Regions from separate parts of the uncultured Virgibacillus sp. genome, predicted to be linked through region 1. Evidence: riboswitches for the same ligand, from Rfam matches in the RefSeq annotation. Region 1 holds a riboswitch; the other holds the start of a gene.
What was found. Region 1 has a riboswitch for FMN ahead of Q1A47_RS01115 (ECF transporter S component). Riboswitches for the same ligand answer to the same signal wherever they lie in the genome.

Region 1 (3,424 bases):
GTTATTTATATACAGGTGGTCCTCTACCCATAGCTTATACACCACTTGGTGAGTTATTCTCCGGTTTCCTAATGGGTACGGTCATTATTGGAATTAGTTACTTTATCCAAACAAACACGATCACTGGTGAGGTACTAATTGCTTCCATTCCAATAGCATTGTTTATTGGCGCAATCATGCTATCTAATAATATTCGTGATCTAGATAATGATAAAGAAAATGGTCGGAAAACACTAGCTATACTTTTGGGAAGAAAAAATGCAGTCCGCTTTCTAGCATTGATGTTCATTGTAGCCTTCATAACGACTGCGACGCTTATTATAGCAGACATTTTCCCACTATGGTCTTTCATTACATTTATTGGAATTATTAAAGCAGTTGATGTCATTAACAAATTTAAAGGCAAGACAGAGCCAATTGAAATGATGCCAGCAATGGCAGCAACTGGTAAAACAAACTCCATTTACGGAATTTTACTTGGGATATCTTTAGTTATTAGTATGTACATTTAATAAGGGGATATTATACTATGGACCATACGTTACTGAAAACATTAGGAATGGAAATTGAGACATTGACGAAGAATAAAGTAGTAGTCACGATGCCGGTTGATGAACGTACACATCAGCCAGCTGGATACTTACATGGTGGTGCTAGTGCTGCACTTGCTGAGACCGCTGCTAGCATTGGGGCTACATTACACGCAGATATGGAGCAAGAATCTATTTTCGGCATTGAAATTAATGCGAATCATATCAAAAGTAAGCGAACCGGTATAGTAACAGCTACTGCCATCCCTCTTCATGCAGGAAAATCAACAATGGTTTGGGATATTAAGATTACTGATGAGCAAGGCTCACTCATATGCATTTCTAGATGCACAATCGGTATTGTTTCAAAAAGACAAAAAAAGCAATAAAGAAAATTTTCCTTTGCGCAAGTATCGATAAGCAACTTTAAGCTATTGCTATTTCGCCTAGAATCGATGGTGTATTCTCCCTTTTGAAGTTGGTGTACGAAGCTAAAATTGTTAATCCAAAGCCCGAACGATAAAAATAAATGTGCATACGAGCACAGCCAAATTACGTAGACTCCTTGAAAAAGAATGTTTCTACTAGTACGATGGAACGCTTCCGAAGCCTTCCTTTGAATACCCTTGCTTTCAGCTAACGCCTACGACGACCTTCACCGTTCGGGACTTTAACCCTAGAGCGTGCGCACATGCCTGGCACACCAAAAGGAGTATAGAAAAACGAGCGTTTTTCTATACTCCTACGGCGTTACATAATCGCCCTTTTTTCTATGAAGCAATATGGACTTGTTTTTGTTCAATCCAGCTTTTTAATTTAATAAATAACGGGATAAATAACGCTCCAACGATGATACCCTTTATTACATTAAATGGAAGAACATATGCGTAAACGGAGAACCATTTAACGGAATTTGACATATCCTCCCAGCCCATAAACCAGCTGTAAGCAGGTAGAATGATGAAATAATTTAACAAACTCATTCCCAGAGCCATTATGATCGTTCCCGTTACTAGTCCAGAAACAACACTTTTGACTCCTTTATATTTATGATATAAGAGGGATACTGGAATGACGAACATAATCCCGGCCATAAAATTTGCAATAACTCCTACCGGATCTGTACCACCACTTATAGCTAAATAAAGAATATTCTTTATCGCTACAACAATAACCCCAGCTAATGGTGAAAAAATAAGGGAAGCCATTAATGCCGGGACATCACTGAAATCTACTTTTAAATAGCCTGGCAACAAAGGCAATGGGAAATTCAGGAAAAATAAGAGCAAAGATATGGTACCTAAAAGTGATAAAATAATAAGTTTTAATAGCTTTGATGATTGCATGTTACGTTTCATCGTTTTCCTCCTTCATCAATTATCGATTCCTATCTCGTGATGAAGGATATGAGCCTAACAGTTAGCAAATGAAAAACCCTAAAGCGCGGCCTAACCGGGGCTTTAGGGTACCATAAATTCATTAGGAAAAAGCAGTGCGAACTAACGCACCTTTTCTTGGCTCGACATCTTCTCCCATCCAGACTGTAACTGTCGGTTCTGGACTTGCACCAGATCAGCCACAGCAAAATGCCTGCTGTGGGTCACGGACTTAAAGCAATTAACTGCTTCTTACCGTCGGTCGGGAATTTCACCCTGCCCCGAAGATGGAATCGATATTATGTTGTACCGTTATTTTAACCTATCTTTATTCGTATTGCAATATCTATGTTTACCTACTCAATCGATAAGTTTTCAATCAAATTAAGTATAGACTTTAGCGGAAAAGCAATAATCAGCTAAACTATAGAATGAACAAAAGCGCAAGCATCCGATTAGAAACGTAGCAACTGGAGCGAATCAACGGTGAAAATACTATTTCAATAGGCGAACCGCCAGTCGTCAACAAACAAAAACTTCTTGACCAAAACATTTCTTTCCATAACTTTTTACGGACATGAAGAAAATCCATCTTGCTAAGTCTTGAACTGGCACTTTTATAGGCATTGATGAATTTCGATCATTCACTGTTGGGTTGTGCTTTGAACAAAAAAGGAAAAAAAGCCTTTGGGCTGTCACCCAACCGAAATTCATCTCCCCCTTACCGTTGGGCTACGCCCTTCACACGCTTGAAGTTGGAGACTTCTTTCGGAAGTACGTTAAAATTTCCTAGACTACAAAAAAATCACTCCGCCCCAGTAATAATGGAGCGAAGTGATTTATACATGCTAAGAAATTATGAAGGATGCTTATTCTTCGACATTGATGAATAATTTACCTTCAGCTTGCTCACGAGTTTCATTGCCATAGTCATCTTCGACCTTTACTTCTATTACTGCCCCTTCAGCAACAACATTGCTAGTTGCAGTCCAATAACCTACATAATGTCCATCTGATGTTTCCATCATTGGAAGCTCCGTAGCGTTCATAACCGTATTGGTCAATGGCATATGAATAAAGTACGTCGCTCTAAGCCCGGGTTCACTATCAAATTCAAATTTCACCGTCTCACCTGCTTCAAGTGTAACATCTTCCTCAGGAGTCAGATTCTCAATTTCTGGTGCAGTGAAATCTACATCAATAGTAACAGATTCAGTGGACGTATTGCCTGCTAAATCATGAGCAATTACTTCAATTTCATTTTCTCCGTTTTCTAAAAGTATTCGTTTAGAATACATGCCATCTTCAACAGCCGCTTCTTGCCCATTCACTTCCACGAAATCTAGGTTGGTATCAGAAACTGAACCTTCTACAGTTACGGTTTCACGATTAGATTTCTCTCCATCCTTAGGGCTGTCTATCGTTAATTCAGGAGACTCTGTATCCAACGTTACAGTTACAGGATCAGATTCACCTGTTGGAGTACCATCAAGTAATGATACAGCAGTTAATTCATTC
Region 2 (3,424 bases), on a different contig from region 1:
GTAAGCAGCAAGTAAACGAACAGAAGGAAAACATGTCGACAATTCATTATTCTATACATAAGCTTGCTAGTGAGGTGAAGGCTTTAGCAGATATATCAAAAAAAATGCAAGGAATTATTGATATTGTAACGGGGATCGCTGATCAAACAAGCCTGCTTTCTCTTAATGCTTCAATTGAGGCTGCACGAGCTGGTGAGCACGGTCGTGGATTTGCAGTCGTGGCAGAAGAAGTTCGGAAACTTGCAGATGAAACAAAAAGATCAGTCACAAATGTGTCAACCCTTATCTCGAATACAGATCAACAAGTAGAAAAATTAACTGGATCATTATATAAAATTAGCGAAGAAATCGAAAATGGAAACGATACGTTTAAAGAATCGGAAACGCATTTTGCAGAGATTGTTAATACGATGAAAAAAACCAGGATTCAAAATAATAAGATTGAAAAAGAGTTTATTTCATTTGTGAACGTATTGGATGAATTAGGTAAAGCAATGGACGAAGTGGCTTCTTCAGCAGATAATCTTACGATGATTACTAGTGAAATGCAATAGCAAGGAAGGTACTGTAATAATTACTATTTTATGGTGTGACCCATTTATTATATAACCATATATTTATTTTTTATCCCGCATATAACTGGCAGTAAGTCCCCACTTCAAGCAATCAAGTGAAACCAATATGGATAAGTGTGGATCAACTGCCAGTAAATGTCCGATTGGTTCACCTAACCATCCGTGAGGATAACAAACCCCCCACGGATGGAAGTTTCACTTTATCCCGCATATAACTGGCAGTAAGTCCCCACTTCAAGCAATCAAGTGAAACCAATATGGATAAGTGTGGATCAACTGCCAGTAAATGTCCGATTGGTTCGGGCCTAAATGGAAGTAGGTCACAAAGGCGTTGCCACAGGATGTGGCGAATGAAGCCTTTGTACGTATATGTTTTAAAAACAGATGGAAGCTTCACTTGATTTGATTACAGAAGTACGAATATCTATAGTTAAATGAATGCTTACACAACTTTAGGAAGCTATAAAGATGATGGGGGAGAAAAATATCTCCTTGCATTTTTATATAAGTATTGATAATATTTAAGCAATAATCCTTAAGGAAAGTGGAAGGATTTTGGTAGGAACTTGGCGGTGGTTTATAGGAACCAATAAATGCCCCTATAATAATAAAAAGTTACTACCGTAATAAGGAAAATATAATATAGTAGTTATTTCCTTCGGGGTCGGGTGAAATTCCCAATCGGCGGTGATGAAGTTATTTACTTCTTAGTCCGTGACCCGTGCGGCATAATGCCAAACGGTGGATCTGGTGTGACTCCAGAGCCGACAGTTAAAGTCTGGATGGGAGAAGGAATTTTTGACGCAGCATGTTAGCAAATAGGATACGTATGCTATTTGCCAACGTTTTTTTGCCATTCATATTTTCAATGGCTTATTTACGTATACATGTGGTGACGAAATTCTGTCCTCAAAGCCTCTGAAGCGAAATTCAGAGGCTTTTTTCGTAGTCTAGTAAATTTGTCCATATGGATAAATTTGGGCGTGTTGAACCGCGTCCAGCTCCAGCGCCAAGAAACGATGCGACTTCACGAATCGCCCTGCGATAAGTCATCATCGGTTCGCAAGCACAACGTGATTCCTTTATCTCCGTTGACTGGCTCTAGTCGCTACGTTTCTAATCGTGCGCTTGCGCTTTTGTTCTACTGGTTGGAAAGATAAAACCAGTATAAGTTCGATCTAGTACGCTTCAATTTTAGGAAAAAGGAGTGAAATTTATGTTTACTGGAATTATTGAAGAGAAAGGTGTCATTCGCTCCATAAAGCAACCATCTAAACAGGCAATCTTTTTAACAATTACTGCCAAAAAGGTGATCATGGATATGCACGTTGGTGATAGTGTTGCTGTTAATGGGACTTGTCTAACAGTTGCTGCATTTGATGATATTGGCTTCTCTGCTGAGGTGATGCCAGAGACAATGAAAGCTACCTCTCTAAAGGAACTGACGAAAGGGTCTGAAGTGAACCTAGAGAGGGCGATGGGAGTTAACAGTCGATTTGGTGGACATTTTGTTTCTGGCCATGTTGACGGTACTGGAACGATTATTCAGAAATATCAAAAGGAGAATGCCATTTATTATGACATTGAAGTGGATAAGGAACTAGAAAGATATTTACTAAAAAAGGGTTCGATTGCAGTCGATGGTGTAAGCTTAACACTATTTCAAGTTCGTGGGAATGTCTTTACGATATCATTAATTCCTCATACAGCTTCCGTGACTATTTTAGGAGATAAAGGCAAGGGGAGCTTGGTGAATATAGAGTGTGATATGCTCGTGAAACATGTAGAGCAATTGCTTTCCCATTCTACTGATTCAAGGAAGCTTGATCATAATTTTCTTAAACAAAAAGGTATTATCTAGGAGGTGCCATAAATGAACACAATTGAAGAGGCTATCGATCAATTAAAGACAGGGAGACCTATCATCGTTGTGGATGATGAACAGAGAGAAAATGAAGGAGATTTAGTAGCACTATCTGAACTGATCACTCCTGATACGATAAACTTTATGATCACCCACGGTAAAGGCCTGGTTTGTACATCGATTGAGTCAGAAGTAGCAGAGCGAGTTGGACTTTCTTTAATGACATCAAACAATAACGATCCGCTATCAACAGCCTTTACAGTCAGTGTAGATTATAAGGATACAACTACTGGGATAAGCGCACATGAACGCTCAACGACAATTCGTGCCTTAGTTAATAAATTTGCAATGAAAGAGGATTTTAAACAGCCAGGTCACGTATTTCCTTTAATTGCTAAGGGTGGAGGTGTTTTAACACGTCCTGGACATACAGAAGCTTCCGTGGATTTAGCAAAACTTTGTGGAGCAGCCCCATCAGGAGTTATCTGTGAAATAATTAAAGAAAACGGCATGATGGCGAGAGTGCCAGATTTAGAAAGAATGGCTGCCAAGTTTAACTTATGTATGATTTCTATTGAAGATTTAATCAATTATCGATTAATGATAGAAGAGGAGTGTAAGCAAAATGGGACATATATTGGAAGGTAATCTTGTAGGAACCGATTTAAGAATCGGTATTGTTGTAAGTAGGTTTAATGACTTTATTACTAGTAAACTTCTCGAGGGGGCTGAGGATGCCTTAATTAGACATGGTGTAGCAAAGGAAAATATTACGATTGTTTGGGTTCCTGGAGCATACGAGCTTCCATTAATTGCTAAGAAAATGGCTCTGAAAGCAGACTATGATGCCATTATTACTTTAGGAACAGTTATTCGAGGCTCGACACCTCATTTTGATTATGTTTGTAATGAAGCAGCAAAGGGGATATCTCAAGCATCCTTACAATCCGAGAAGCCAGTTATTTTTGGTGTCTTAACAACGGAG

Region 2: linked by a shared signal. The riboswitch ahead of ribE (riboflavin synthase) and the one ahead of Q1A47_RS01115 (ECF transporter S component) in region 1 are both predicted to bind FMN.

What each region holds. Positions count from the first base shown of each region.
Region 1 is NZ_CANMAB010000002.1:96,447-99,870, reverse strand. It holds gene Q1A47_RS01125 (1,4-dihydroxy-2-naphthoate polyprenyltransferase) at 1-512, shown strand, start outside; gene Q1A47_RS01120 (hotdog fold thioesterase) at 530-919, shown strand; gene Q1A47_RS01115 (ECF transporter S component) at 1,301-1,888, opposite strand; FMN riboswitch at 2,051-2,199, opposite strand; partial or broken gene Q1A47_RS01110 (transposase) at 2,331-2,576, opposite strand; gene Q1A47_RS01105 (S8 family peptidase) at 2,776-3,424, opposite strand, start outside.
Region 2 is NZ_CANMAB010000099.1:9,282-12,705, forward strand. It holds gene Q1A47_RS16970 (globin-coupled sensor protein) at 1-554, shown strand, start outside; FMN riboswitch at 1,226-1,373, shown strand; gene ribE (riboflavin synthase) at 1,792-2,436, shown strand; partial or broken gene ribB (3,4-dihydroxy-2-butanone-4-phosphate synthase) at 2,449-3,036, shown strand; gene ribE (6,7-dimethyl-8-ribityllumazine synthase) at 3,065-3,424, shown strand, end outside.